Regions from separate parts of the Dorea sp. BIOML-A1 genome, predicted to be linked through region 2. Evidence: predicted binding sites of a transcription regulator. Region 2 holds the regulator's gene; the other holds the start of a gene.
The links. Region 2 encodes NrdR, which represses ribonucleotide reductase genes. Its sites were predicted from a motif close to CACAANATNTTGTG; they were not measured.
Positions count from the first base shown of each region.

Region 1: a site for NrdR is predicted at 4,305-4,318, ahead of nrdD (anaerobic ribonucleoside-triphosphate reductase). Genes of this name have one in related genera too.

Region 1 is NZ_WWSA01000003.1:26,202-34,027, forward strand. Features, by position in the region: gene GT508_RS01590 (helix-turn-helix domain-containing protein) at 1-250, shown strand, start outside; gene nrdG (anaerobic ribonucleoside-triphosphate reductase activating protein) at 356-877, opposite strand; gene GT508_RS01600 (hypothetical protein) at 896-1,855, opposite strand; gene nrdD (anaerobic ribonucleoside-triphosphate reductase) at 2,028-4,217, opposite strand; gene GT508_RS01610 (xylulokinase) at 4,536-6,092, opposite strand; gene GT508_RS01615 (alpha/beta fold hydrolase) at 6,201-7,001, opposite strand; gene GT508_RS01620 (4'-phosphopantetheinyl transferase family protein) at 7,113-7,748, shown strand; gene GT508_RS01625 (phosphate acyltransferase) at 7,705-7,826, opposite strand, start outside.
Region 2 is NZ_WWSA01000010.1:61,664-69,489, reverse strand. Features, by position in the region: gene GT508_RS06045 (GntR family transcriptional regulator) at 1-477, shown strand, start outside; gene GT508_RS06040 (TetR/AcrR family transcriptional regulator) at 529-1,119, opposite strand; gene GT508_RS06035 (acylphosphatase) at 1,217-1,489, opposite strand; gene GT508_RS06030 (HD domain-containing protein) at 1,610-2,152, opposite strand; gene ymfI (elongation factor P 5-aminopentanone reductase) at 2,307-3,041, shown strand; gene GT508_RS06020 (exodeoxyribonuclease III) at 3,146-3,898, opposite strand; gene truA (tRNA pseudouridine(38-40) synthase TruA) at 3,986-4,720, opposite strand; gene nrdR (transcriptional regulator NrdR) at 4,926-5,375, opposite strand; gene GT508_RS06005 (PRC-barrel domain-containing protein) at 5,468-5,707, opposite strand; gene arcC (carbamate kinase) at 5,917-6,846, opposite strand; gene GT508_RS05995 (HAD family hydrolase) at 6,938-7,567, opposite strand; gene dapB (4-hydroxy-tetrahydrodipicolinate reductase) at 7,812-7,826, shown strand, end outside.

The DNA.
Region 1 (7,826 bases), on a different contig from region 2:
GAACTGTACTGTTCCTTTCGTCAGCAATGTCGAGAACAATCGTGCTAAGCTTAACTTAAGAGTTCTTCTTTATTACTCAAAGCTTTGTAACGTATCCGTGGACACGATTCTGGATGCGGGAAGAGATCTTCCTCCTCTGGATGAAAAAGAGCGCCAGTTAAATGACGAAGTGCTCAATGTATTCCGTGGTTTTTCAGTTGCGGAAAAAGAAAAGATCATCAAGATGTTACGCATCTGGCAGGAGAAATAATCTCCTGCTTTTTTATTTCCTGCATAGCAATAATACATCTTCATGATCTTTCTTCTATATATAATATTTTTCATTGCATGATACTTTATATTCTCATCACCAGTATCAATAATCTTCAAGTACAACTTTTCCTTGTTTCTTACTTTCTTTCACATTAATAATCCTCTGATTCTGGCTTCCCCGGAACACCAGTGTCACATCCTTTAATGCTTCCTTAAATTCCCCGTCTACCAGCACATCAATATAAGACAGCATTTCGTCAGTTACATTCGTATGCACACAGCCTCCTGGGATCATATCGCGGTCAAAAAGATACCCACTGTAACACCAGATATCTTTCTTTGGATATGTTTCTCTTACTTTCTTTAAAAGCTTTACCAGTTCCACCTGATTCTCCGGCTCGAACGGTTCCCCTCCGAGCAAAGTGAATCCTTGAATGAAGTTAGAATCCAGCGAATTCAATATTTCCGCTTCCGTCTCTTCTGTGTATGGCTGTCCATAGTTGAAATTCCAGGTCTCCTCATTAAAACATCCCTTGCAGTGATGCCTGCAGCCGGATACAAACAGGCTGACTCTGACGCCCGGTCCGTCTGCGATGTCGCATTCTTTTATATTTCCGTAATTCATGATTTGTAAAGTCTCCTTTTATTCCTCTCTGGAATGTATTACCTCAATGATCGGATATTCTACATTCTCTTCCATTCTCACGTATTGATAATTTTCACCTATCGCCCACATGAATTCGTCATTTTCCAGTGTTTTCCATGCTTCCTGCTGCTCCGGATAATGGAAGGCAAACTCCAGTTTCAGCATTTTCAGCTCATCTCTCAGCCTGTACACATCTATGAAGCCCTCTCTTGGAGTATATGAGAAATAGGTAGTCGTGTACACGGGATTTTCTTCCCTGTCATCCCATCCTACAAGTACATTACTGATTTGATTATCTTCTTCTTCAATAACCTCCATTAGTTTATACTTGCGATGCCCACACTCTTTTTCCTCCATGAAATCAATCACAAATCTTATCCCATAAAAACTGGTCCGGATTCCATTCGATGGATTTTTCGTCGTTTCATATATGGTTTCTGTATATAGTTGTTTTTCCTGCTGTATTTTGCGGATTTTTTCTTCTTTTTCCCGTTCTTTTTCTCTTTTCAGTTCTTCTAAGATACGGTTCAATGCAGTAATAACAAATCCCGTATAGGTATAAACATATATTTTTTCTACTCTTCCACCTTTAAATACCAGTTCTACCTCTGATTTATCTCTCGGACTCGGTCTGGCACTATCCAGTTCTTCATATTTTATCGGCATGGCTATCGGTCCCTGTTTCCTATTCTTGTTAAACATAGATCCATAGATTCCTTCTGTACTGAAAAGAATCCCCTTCTTACCGCTTCCAAGTATGGTATTATCACATATAGCTGCAACTTCTATCATCTTACATCCCGGTGCATAACTTGCAAATGCTGCCCATAATGTCCCTTCTTTAGCATCCTTTCCAAGAATCACTGCAAGTGGCACCGCATTATAAAAATAGTCTTTTTTTAATTCCTTATCGGTTATGCTGGTCACGATATCACCAATCATTTTTTTCTTATCCATTCTTATATTTCCCCTTGCGTCATTTGCTATTTATTAATTATATACTATTTTGATTCATGTTTAAACACGAAGAATAGACAAATTAGAAAAGGAGCATATCTTTCGATATACTCCTGCTATAATCTTTATCAACATCACAAGTTAATATAACCTGGACATATCTTCATTTATGTTACAGATGCAATACTCTGTCCTTGATTTCCTGCGTACGTCCCTGATTCCAGAACTGTGTTCCGATATATCCACAGGTTCTTCTTGCCACGAATAACTTATCCTGATTCTGGTTACCACAATTCGGGCATTCCCAGATCAGCTTTCCTGTTTCATCTTCCTTGATCTGGATCTCTCCGTCATAACCACAGCATTCACAGTAATCACTCTTTGTATTCAGCTCTGCATACATAATGTTATTGTAAATATACTGCATAACAGAAAGTACTGCCGGAATATTGTTCTGCATATTCGGTACTTCGATGTAACTGATTGCTCCACCCGGTGAAAGCTTCTGGAAATCGGCTTCGAACTTCAGCTTCTTGAATGCATCAATCTTCTCTGATACATGTACATGATAGCTGTTCGTAATATAATTCTTATCTGTTACACCCTTGATGATTCCAAAACGCTTCTGCAGACATTTTGCAAATTTGTATGTGGTAGATTCCATCGGTGTTCCGTATACAGAATAGCTGATGTTCTCTGCTTTTTTCCACTCTTCACATTTATCATTTAACTTCTGCATTACCTGCATTGCAAATGGTCTTGCTGCGGGATCGGTATGTGATTTGCCAAGCATACGTACACACATCTCATAAAGTCCTGCATATCCAAGCGAAATAGTGGAGTAACCATTAAATAATAATTTATCGATCGTCTCACCCTTCTTCAGTCTTGCAAGTGCACCGTTCTGCCACAGAATCGGAGCAACATCGGAAACCGTTCCCTGGAGACGTTCATGTCTGCATCTCAGTGCTCTGTGACATAATTCCAGACGCTCATCCAGGATCTTCCAGAATTTCTCCATATCTCCTTCTGATGAACATGCAACATCAACTAAGTTGATCGTTACAACTCCCTGGTTAAAACGTCCATAGAACTTATGGCTTCCGTCCGGATTTCTCTGGCTGTCTTCTACAGTAAGGAATGAACGGCAGCCCATACAAGGATATACTTCTCCATTCTTCATCTCTTTCATGATTTTGGCTGAGATGTAGTCCGGTACCATACGTTTTGCGGTACATTTTGCTGCCAGTTCTGTCAGATGCCAGTATTTGGAATCTTCTGTAATATTATCCTCATCCAGTACATAGATCAGTTTCGGGAATGCCGGTGTGATCCATACACCTTTTTCATTCTTTACTCCCTGCATTCTCTGAATCATCACTTCTTCAATGATCATAGCCAGGTCATCACGGGTTCTGCCTTCTTCTACCTCATCCAGATACATGAACATCGTCACAAATGGTGCCTGACCGTTACATGTCATTAATGTGATAAGCTGATACTGAATTGTCTGGATACCACTCTTTACTTCTTCTCTTAAACGGCGCTCTGTCACCTTATTGATAATTGTCTCATCTAAAGCTTCTCCGCATTCTTCACGCTCTGCGATTACATTTCTGCGGATCTTCTTACGGCTGATATCGACAAACGGTGCCAGATGTGCCAGTGTAAATGACTGTCCGCCGTACTGGTTACTTGCTACCTGTGCAACGATCTGTGTCGTTACATTACATGCTGTAAAGAAGCTGTGCGGCTTCTCGATCATGGTCTCACTAATGACAGTTCCATTCTGAAGCATATCCTGAAGATTGATCAGGTCACAGTTATGCTCTTTCTGTGCGAAATAGTCGGAATCATGGAAATGAATGATTCCCGCTTCATGCGCACGTACAACCTCTTCCGGAAGAAGGACACGTCTTGACAAGTCCTTACTTACTTCTCCGGCCATATAATCACGCTGTGTAGAGTTGATCACAGGATTCTTGTTAGAGTTCTCCTGATTCACCTCTTCATTCATATGCTCCAGAAGTGCAAGAATTCCGTTATCTGTTGTATTCGTCTTTCTCATCAGTTCTCTTTTATAACGATAGCGCACATATTTCTGTGCGACTTCATAGCCGCGCAGTTCCATAATTCCGGTCTCTACCATATCCTGTATATCTTCTACATTGACAGCATGAGTGGATTCCTCAATTTTCTTTGCAACGTTGTCCGCCACTGCCATGATCTGATATTCATTCATCCGATGCAGTTTGTCGACGTCCTTGTTTGCACCCTTGATCGCATTAATGATCTTCTCCAGGTCGAAGGCTACCTCTTCGCCGTTTCTCTTAATTACGTTCGTCTTTATTTCTGCGTTCATGTCTATCCCTCTCTTATTTTTATTGCCGATGTAGTATGTGCTCACCCTCAAATACTACTAAATATTGTTTTTTTAACATCTTTTCTGCACAAGATGTTGTGCAAGTAATATGATACTCTATAACAGGCAAAAAGGAAAGAGGTAATTTTGTTAAAATAAATGTTTGGAATACAGTCTAAATTTTGGTGATATTTTTTTACGAAATTTGTTGCATTTTTGATTTTACAGTGAGTAAAGTGTGGCGCATAGTTAAGAATACTTAAGACATATAAACTGCCGGTACACTTTTTCTATACCGGCAGTTTTATTTTCACATTATTATAATTGATCGACTGTATTTTTCAGAGATTTCAGATCTGTATCCAGATGCTTATACATTTCTACATAGTATGGGTACAGTTTGTCATAGGCTTCTACCCATTCTTCAACAGGTTCGATAATCTCGTTGACTTTTACGATCTTCTCAGCTGCTTTTGTAAGTTCTGGGAACACACCCAGCTTATGTCCGACGATTAGTGCATCTCCTACCGGAACGTCTCCCGACTTGTCATCCATCACATATACCGGCATATTCAACATAGAAGCTTTAATCTGACACCATGTACGGCTCTTGGCTCCGCCTCCGCAGATACGCAGCAATTCTGCTGTCGCTCCGGCTTCTTTCACCGTCTCCATGACATGTCTGAGTGCAAAAGCCGTTCCTTCAAATACCGCACGGACCAGATCGCTTCTCTTCATATCCATGCCCATTCCAATGAACATACCTCTTGCATACTCATTCCAGAGCGGTGCCCGTTCTCCCAGCAGATATGGGAAGAAGAATAAGCCGCCGGCCCCCGGCTTTGATTCCAGAGCAAGTTCATTCAGATAAGTATAGATATTAAGATCATGCTCTTTTGCATATGCAACTTCTTCTGCTGCCATTTTTTCAATAAACCATTTTAATGATGCACCAGTTGCTTGGATCGGTGCATCAAAGATCCATGGCATTCCATCAATAGTACATGGCTTTGTGACAACCGGAATATCTGGTGCACTCTTCGTATCACTTCCCACAAATACAAGTGATGTGGTTCCTGACGATTCTCCTGCTTCTCCGAGACGGCTCATGCCTGTTGCATGCATTGATGCCATGGCATCACTGCAGCCTGCAATGACCGGTATCCCTTCTTCCAGTCCTGTTTCTTCTGCCGCTTCTTCTGTTACAAATCCGATGATTTCATCTACCAGTCTCGGCTTTGGAAGCATTGCATCCAAATCCACTCCAATAACATCCCCTATCTCTTTGGACCATTCCATCGTGCTGATATCCATGCACTGTGTTCTGGTCGCTTGATCGATATCCATCGTCATCTTCGCAGTCAGCTTGTAATTAATAAAGGAACTTGCCTGAAGGAAACACACTGTCTTTGCAAATAATTCCGGTTCATGCTTTTTAAACCATAGAATCTTATTTGGAAGAAATGCAACTGCAGGCCGTCCACCTACAATTTTCACAAACCTGTCATAACCTATTGTCTCTACAATATAATGCAATTCCTCTATAGAACGGCTGTCCTGACATGTAATCCCATTTCTCAGGGGATTTCCCTCTGCATCCACCGGAAGCATGGTAACTGTATGTGAACTGATGGAAATACCTCTGATTCTCTTTACAATATCATGTCCCGCCTGTTCTACAAGGCTTTTGAAAATCTCTACTGTATTACTCCACCATTCATTTGCATCCTGTTCCCGCATATCAGACTTCAGATCCATAAAGGTACTTGGTCTGCTTGCCTCCGCAACAACTGTTCCATCTTCTCCTAATATAATTGCTTTTAAGTTCGTTGTTCCGCAATCCATGCCCAACAAATAACTTTCTACTTTTGACATCTAAAAAAACCCTCCGCCTATCTTTTCTATGTTGATTTAACGATAGCAGACTTCTGTATTTGTCACAAAAGCATATTTGCCATATATAAACGGAAATAAAAAGAAAGATTATTTTTTCACTATAGCAAGTGTCCCTATTACACAAATTGCAAACTCTAACGGAAGATCATACGGAAGATTATGCCCTCCCGGGTAATAGACAACCTTCTTTCCTATTTGCGCGGCCAGCCGGATTGCTGCCTGCACATACACAGAATCTTCGCTCTTTTCTCCTGCTGCAATCGTAATCTTATCAGCATGTTGGTTCATCTTATCTATATCTGGATAATATCTTAAAAGTACAGGAATCTCTTTATTGAATGCATACTCTACATTATCCAGTTCCCGCAACGATACCTCTTCTGACTTTTGAGGACTTCTTGGATCCTGATACCCTATATGTTTAGAAAAACGCAGTAATGCCATATTATACTTTCGCTTTCTGATCAATTCTTCTGTTTCTTCTGCCCAGTTTTTAAATGTCTCCTCTTCCTGCATCATGTTTCCTAACATCGCAGGTTCATACATGAGTAAATATTCTACTTTTTCTGGATATTTCTGTAAAAAATATTGTCCCACTACCGCTCCGGCACTTGCACCTGTTACAATGATCCGATCTATTTTCAACTCGTTTAGAATATCCAAAATGTCCTTTACCTGATCTTCCATGCGAAATTCCGGAGTTTTTTTACATTTACTTCTGGAATATCCTCTCCGATCATAACAGATCACTTTATAATACCTGGATAATATCTCTGCCGTCTGTTCATACAGACTTGCATCCACAATCACACCATGTATAAGAAGAAGAGGCTTTCCCTCTCCGCGAACTTCATAATATAATTCTCCAAACTCTCTTTTTAAGATCATACTCTTTCACCTGATTTCACTATATTTTCTTTCTCCGACGGGTTATAATATACAAAAGATTTATCGTTGTATTATTTGAATTTTGATTTCTAAATCAGAAAGGAAACACTTATGCCAACTATCTATTACGCTTATTATACACCTATTTCTGACTCCATTTCCGCTATCAGCTCACAGGAACACAACCTTGGACATACGCTTCTGCTTCAGGGATTGCAGGATCTTTTCCAGCTTTCCTTTTCACCGGAAGAACTGGAACAGGCCCTGAAAACCGACGCTAATGGCAAACCATACCTGCCAGACCACCCGGAAATTTGTTTTAACATTACACACTGTGACCAGCTCGCTGCCTGCGTCTTTCATGACCGTCCGATCGGGATCGATGCTGAATTTCCCGGATATTATCCGGATGTCTTAGTTGACCGTGCACTCTCCGAATCTGAAAAAGACTTCCTTCAGTCCCACAATGCAGACCTTTCCGAGAATCGGGAATGGTTTTACCGCCTGTGGACATTGAAGGAAGCCTACGTTAAAAAATATGGAATTGGAGTTGATACGGATCTGACAGATTTTTCTTTTACGTTTTCCAATGTACAAGGTACATTGTCCGTCTCCTGTTCAGATCCGGCTATCTTATGTTATCAAACGAACTTAAATCATGGGCACATTTTATCTGTTTGCTACGAAGGTCCTGAACCTTCTGTTAAACTCGTTTCTTGCTCTCAGCAGCACGTACCGCCGAGATAACAACGTTTCCTTTGATTTCACTTACCGGTGCTCCTCTTGAGCAGTCACATACAATACTGTTAAATCCCTGGAGCATCG
Region 2 (7,826 bases):
GTCGAAGGGCTGATCGTTTCTGATTATTATAAATCTATGACGGTGAAAGAAATTACAGAGAAAGATATCAATGAAATCTATCAGTTAAGAGAATTATTAGAGGGCCCGGCTTTTCACCTTATCTTTACGTCAGGCCGGTATGAGGAATATTCTTACCGCATAGAGGAAAAGATCGTGCGCATGTGCGCCGTTGCCGGTGATCTGTACGAATGGGAAATTGCGGATACCGCAATGCATATGGAGATTATCAGTATTCTGGATAATGAACGGATTAACCGGATCTATGAAAATAATCTGTCTGAGCTCATCCGTATCGGACAATATTCCATCCGTAACGGAATGGGAATTCCAAAGACAAATGAAAATCTCAAGAAAATGGTTGCATATATGCGGAAAGGAAATTATGAAAAGGCGTTTGAAATACTGAAAAATGATCATTTCGGTACCGGACGCAACACTGCTTTGAAAATGCATTGATCTACAGAACAAGAACCTGCCATTGGCAGGTTCTGTGTATTTATTATCTTTTTATCTTTTAAAATGTTCCAGCATGACCGGCATACATTTTTTCGAATACTCTCTCAGTGAATACTCTCCCTTATTCAGACACCAGTCCGAAACCAGCGCCCTTTCGCACATGGAATAATATCTGACCAGATCGCTCACCGAGACTTCATCCGATATCTCGCCACGCTTTTGTCCTTCATCGATCACACTGCTGATCAGCTTATAATATGTCCGGTTCTGATCCAGCAATGATCTGTGTCCCTGTGCCACAAGCTGTGTAGAATACAGAGATGCCAGAAGATCAATGTTGATCTTTTCTTCTATCATAGAATGTGCTTCATAATTCAGATACAGTAACTTATCATAACTGTTCATATCCGGATCCATTTTCTCTTTCAATATTTCATAATTATCATCCAGGATCATAGACAATGTATTCAAAAGCTCGTCCTTTGTATTAAAGTAATAATAGAAGGAACCCTTGGATGTTCCGGACAGATCAATGATATCATCCACCGTTGTTCCATTATATCCTTTTTCATAGAACAGCTGCCACGCCGCAGCTACAATTCTTCCTTTTACGCTCTTTTGATTTTCAGTTTCTATCGTCATTTTTCTTCTCCTTGTCCACCCTCATCTTGAATACTTCCAGTATAACATATGTATCTTTCAAGTGTATATACCGAATCACTTTTCCCATCCTGTAAACTTAATATTTCACTTCAAAACTGCTTTCCGTTTCTGTTTCCTTCTCTTCTGTATCGATCCAGTCGATCTGGATAAACTGATTCCTGTTCAGTCCTTTCATCAGTTCGAAGATCATTGCCTCTCTTCCCTGTACTTCCATCACTACGGTTCCGTCATATTCATTTTTCACCCATCCGGTCAGATTCATTGATCTTGCCAGATATTTGGCAGTATAACGAAAACCTACTCCCTGCACTCTTCCGTGAAATATCATGTGTTTTCTTACATCAGCCATCTCATCTTCTCCTAAACTATTAGAAACACGCTCTGCTCGTTGTTCGCGTAAATAAGAATCAGGGTACTGCTTTTGCACAACACCCTGGATATCTTCTGCTATATGATCTGTCTTTATGATTCATTCCTGTTCAAAAATCTTATTCACCAGTCTGGTATATTCTTCATAAGCCTCTACACCTTCAAACGACTCCTTCAATGCATCCCGGATCCCAATATAATACCAGCCGATAATCCCTTTGTCCTTCATTCTGAAACGGTTCCACAATTCTTCTCCGTATACCGGATAATCTCTGTCAATATCCCTCATATTCGAAAGTTTGTCTGCAAGTCCTACCATCTGCACTTCTTTTGGTGCAGTACGGATATGCTCGATCGTTGCTGATTTCCGTTCCATCCATGTCTTGGATTTGTCTTCGCTTTCCTGTGCCACAATTCCCGCTACCCGTTCTGAAAATTCTTCTGCCAGAAGCTCTCTTGATACTCCTGCACAATCTTCTATTGTATCATGAAGAACCGCTGCACTGATGATCTCCTTGTCCTTCGTCATCGTTGAGACAATATCTCCCACTTCGATCGGATGCACAATATATGGTCTGCTTGTCCCTTTCCTGAACTGTCCTGCATGTGCTCTCGTGGCAAATTCAATTGCCTTATTAATCATAATGGTACCTCTCTTTTATCACGTCTGGCTTTTGGAACCAATCTTCTACGGTCCGACTGGTTATTGTTATATAAATAATATCACCTAACACTTTAAATGACAATGATTTCAGTATATAATAGAAGAAAAGTTAATTGATCAGGGGAGAAAAATTATGGAACAAAAGACTATTTTAATCACAGGGGCTTCCCGGGGTATCGGGAAAAGCATTGCTTTACGATTTGCATCGCGCGGATATCACACATTTTTAAATTGTTCTTCTTCTGTAGATGAACTGAAAAAGCTCCGCGCCTATATCCGCAAAAAATACCACACACCTTGCACGATCGTTGTCGGGGATGTCGGCAATCCTGACCATGTAAGAGCCATATATAACCGTATCTATCATGACTGTTCGCACCTTGATGTTCTTGTGAACAATGCCGGAATTTCTCATATCAATCTCTTATCCGATATGACAGATGAAGACTGGAATCATATTATTCAGACCAATCTTTCTTCTGTATTTTATTGTTGCCGGCAGGCCATCCCTCCGATGGTATCAAAGCGTTCCGGTAAGATCATCAACATTTCTTCAATGTGGGGGCTCTCGGGTGCTTCCTGCGAAGTTGCATACTCCGCATCCAAATCTGGTATCAACGGATTCACAAAAGCTCTGGCGAAAGAACTCGCACCAAGTAATGTCCAGGTGAATGCAATTGCATGCGGTGTCATTGATACTTCTATGAACGATCAGCTCACACCGGAAGAACGAAAAGCCCTGGAAGATGAAATTCCTGCCGGACGTTACGGAACTCCTAAGGAAATTGCCCAGATGGTATGGAATATTGTACATGCTCCGGAATATATGACCGGACAGATCATCGGGGTTGACGGAGGCTTTTTATAAAACTCTTTATCTTTTTAAATATGTGGAGCTGCCGCAAAAACAGATTGTTTATCTACTTTTGCGGCAGCTCCATATATTTTCCATATGATTATAACACTGTCGGATTACTCTATATCAAGTTCTACCGGACAATGATCCGATCCCATGATCTCCGTGTGAATGACGGCATCTTTCAAACGTGGCTGCAGGCTCTCTGATACACAGAAATAATCAATACGCCACCCTGCATTCTTCTTTCTTGCGCTGAATCTGTAGGACCACCATGAGTATATTCCTTCCTTTTCCGGATAGAAGTAGCGGAACGTATCAATAAATCCCGCATTTAAAAGATCTGTAAATTTCCCACGTTCTTCATCTGTGAATCCTGCATTTTTACGGTTTGTCTTTGGGTTTTTCAAGTCTATTTCTTTGTGTGCTACATTTAAATCCCCACAAAAAATGACCGGTTTCTTCTTTTCCAATTCTTTTAGATAAGTAAGGAATGCATCTTCCCACTGCATTCTGTAATCCAGTCTTGCAAGCTCACTCTGTGAATTCGGTGTATACACAGTAATGAAATAGAATTCCTCAAATTCCAGCGTGATCACCCGGCCCTCTTTGTCATGTTCTTCGATTCCCAGACCATAACTTACTGATACCGGTTCTTTCTTTGTAAAAATCCCGGTACCCGAATATCCCTTCTTCTCTGCATAATTCCAATACTGATGATATCCGGGCATATCCAGTTCTAACTGTCCTGCCTGCATCTTTGATTCCTGAATACAGAAAATATCTGCATCTAATTCATTAAAAACATCCATAAATCCCTTCTGTACACACGCACGGATTCCATTGACGTTCCACGATATAAACTTCATATATTCCTCCCGGCTTTTTCCTGTCCTTTTTTTGCGGACAGTACTTTTACTTTTTCTGACATATATCTTATCTGTTTTATTCTATTCTTAATAATATACTTTTCTTAAGAATAATCCCCTTGCTGGAGCTAGAAATCCTGCAAGGCTTCTGTCCTCTGCCGCAATTACGACCGGAAGCATGGACGCATCCCTCTTGCCTGCACCTATCTCCAGAAGCGTTCCCGTCAGGATTCTTACCATGTGATATAGGAAACCGGTACCATAATAAGTAATTCTTACCTTTTCCCCGCTCCTGACGATCTTAATATTCGTAATCTTCCGAACCGGATCTTTACATTCCTTGTCATCTGTAAAGCTGGTAAAGTTCTTCGGTCCGATCAGATATCTGGTCGCATCACGCATTGCTTCGATATCCAGTTTTTCTGGATAATGATAACAATATCTTCTTGAAAATACATCCGGCTTTTCACGGCAATCGATGTAATATTCATATTTCTTACCTTTCGCACTTTTGCGCGCATGGAATCCATTCTTTGCCAGTTCTACTTTCACAATACGGATATCTTCCGGAAGATATCTGTTCAGCGAATCTTTCAGTTCTTTCGTATCGTACAACTTAGACAGTTTCACACTTGCGACCTGTCCACGCGCATGTACACCTGCATCTGTTCTTCCTGATCCATCTATATGCACACGGTATCCTACTAATTTACCAATACTCCACTCCAGAATATACTGTATCGTATTGTCTGTTGTGGCCTGTCTCTGCCATCCCTGATACCTGCTTCCGTCATAGGAAATAGTTAACTTATATGTTCTCATATTATTTCACCCAATCTATTCTAACAAGCTATTTTAAATACACATCTATTTATAACAAATCTGATTCTCTTTTGAAAAAGGGAGAAGCAAATACTTTTGCTTCTCCCATATATTTTATCACTTTATTGCTTTATAAGCAATTCCTTCTTCATCCAATATTCATTATTCAGTCTGACAGATTCTGCATTCCCATTCCATATCGGATTTATTTTAATATCTTTTTTAATTCGTCCATAAATGTACTGACATCCTTAAATTCTCTGTAAACGGATGCGAAACGGACATAAGCAACCTCATCGAGTATTTTTAATTCATCCATAACAGCCTCACCGATCGCACTGCTCGGAATCTCTTTTTCTTCCATGCTAAATACTTTTGTTTCTATTCTGTCGACAACTTTCTGGATATCTGCCGTTGCAACAGGTCGTTTATAACAGGCACGAACCACGCCGTTCTCTACTTTCCGGCGGTCATACTGTTCTCTGGTATTGTCCTTCTTTATTACTGTCAGCGGAATTGTCTCTACTTTTTCATATGTAGTAAAACGTTTCCCACATATATCACAAGAACGGCGGCGTCTGATACAGCTTCCGTCTTCCGCCGGTCTGGAATCAATCACTCTTGTATCCGGATTATTACAATATGGGCATTTCATCTGATTCGTTCCTTTCTGTCCTTTATAGCAGTTCAAATACAGTATATCTTTTTCAAAAAGAGAAGTCAAACACATTTCCGCCCTATTTTTTGTTATTTTTCCTCATGTATCTCTACCAGAATTAAATCAGGGCCGATTCTTTTGATGCAGGAAAATGGTATGATATACTCTGTTCCATCTCCAAAAAAGTTACACCATTTCCCACCTTCCGGGACTACAAGTGCTTCAATACAGCCTTTGCAGTCATCAATGATCAGGTCATCGATATATCCAAGCTTCTTGCAGTCGCAGCAATTGATCACTTCTTTTTTGGACAGTTCGCACAGCCGGATTTTGGACATCTGTTTTCCACCTCCCTGTCGGACACAGCATAACTTATCCACATTGTAAAGTTCCTGTTCCTTATACTATATGCACCTGCTCCTTATTCTGATTGTCTGTTAAAATACAAAAAAACCCGCACATTCACAGCTTTCACTATGTCTGTGCAGGTTTTTATCCTGCTTTTGAAGGCAGCCGGTTCTTCTGATCTTGTAACTTTTTATCTGATCAGTGTACCTGTCTTTCCTTTGAGTGCTTCATCCAGCTTATCAAAAGATGTGATCAGTGCACTTCTTCCTTCTCTCTTTTCAAGAAATTCTACAGCTGCTCTGAACTTCGGATACATGTTATATTTTCCGAAATGTCCTTCTTCCATATAGGCTTTTGCCTGATCAACACTGATCTCTCTCAGTTCTTCTTCCTCCGGTCTGTCCATGTTGATCTTAACTTTTTCAACACTTGTAAGAATGATGAGTGAATCCGCATCTGTCTCTTCTGCCATCTTTCCGGCTGTCAGATCTTTTTCGATTACTGCACTTGCACCTTTCAGACGGTGATCCTGCTCTAATACCGGAATTCCGCCTCCACCGCATGCAATGACAACCTGATCTGCATCCAGCAATGCTTTGATCGCATCAATCTCTACGATGCTGACCGGATTCGGAGCTGCAACGATACGGCGGAATCCTTTGCCAGGTTCTTCTACAACATAGTTTCCCTTCTTGCGTTCTGCACTTGCTTCTTCTACATCCATATAACGGCCAAGTACCTTGGTCGGTGTATAAAATGCTTCATCGTACGGATCAACGATCACTTGTGTCAGGATCGTGCTGACTGTTCTGTAGATTCCACGATCCATTAATTCTTCGCGGATTGCATTCTGAAGGTCGTATCCGATATATCCCTGGCTCATAGCAGAACATACCGACATTGGGGCTGCCGTGTAATCTTCATGCTCTTTTGCGAATTCATTCATTGCAGTATGGATCATACCGACCTGTGGCGCATTACTGTGTGTGACCGCAACCTGATATCCCTTTTCAATCAGATCACCGATTACTTTTGCGGTCTTCTTAACTGCTTCTTTCTGTTCTGGTAATGTCGTACCAAGTGCTCTGTGTCCTAATGCAACTACAACTCTTTTTTTCATAATCTATACCTCTGCTTTTCTAGTATTTTTTCAACGAAATAATATAAGAGAATTATAGTATTTTTGCATATAAAATGCAATATTTTTCTGATTATAGTCTGTCAAAATCTATATTCTGCAGTTCTGTAAATGCACGGATCGACGGATATTCTCCTTCCACTTCTCCAAACCCATATGACGCAAAGATCATCGGTACTTCTGCTTCCTTACATGCATTGGCATCCCCCTGGGTGTCTCCTACATACACTGCTTCATCCAGTCCGTTTCTTTCCATAATGATACGGATATTTTCACCCTTTAACCTACCTGTATAAGCGGGACATGTAAAATCTTTGAAATACCCGCCCAGTCCGGAATTCTTAAGAAACGCTTCGATATATCCATCCTGACAGTTACTAACTATATACAGTGGATATTTTTTACTCAGTGCTTTGATTGTCTCCGGTACACCATTGTAGATCACACATGGACCAACCGCTACCAGTTCATTTTCATATGCCATCATCTTACCTAGAAGTTCCATCCTGTCTTTTTCCGACATTTCCGGAAAGAGACTTTCTGCAATCGCATCCATCGGCTTTCCAAATTCTTTCTGCAGCCCTTCTGCGGTTAAGATCTCGTGGCCTTCCATCTCATCCTGCAATACTTTATTCCATGCAACCGCAACTTCCCTTGTCGAATCCCACAAAGTTCCGTCTACGTCAAATATAATTCCTTTCATTCGTGCCTCCATTATCTTTTTTCATAATCCCTTTTTCATAGTATACTATTTTCATACCTTTCCTACAAGAGCAGACTCTTATGAATCTTTCTCCTGAATTCTTTTTTATTTATACAATGTTTCCTGCCATTTTCAGATTTCTTCATATCCACAGGATAATTGCTGTGTTATACTGGTCTTAGTTTATAGCAGTTCCGGATATACCGCTATAACAATACAACCGGACTGCGAAAGGAGAATGGATATGAAAGTTATTGTA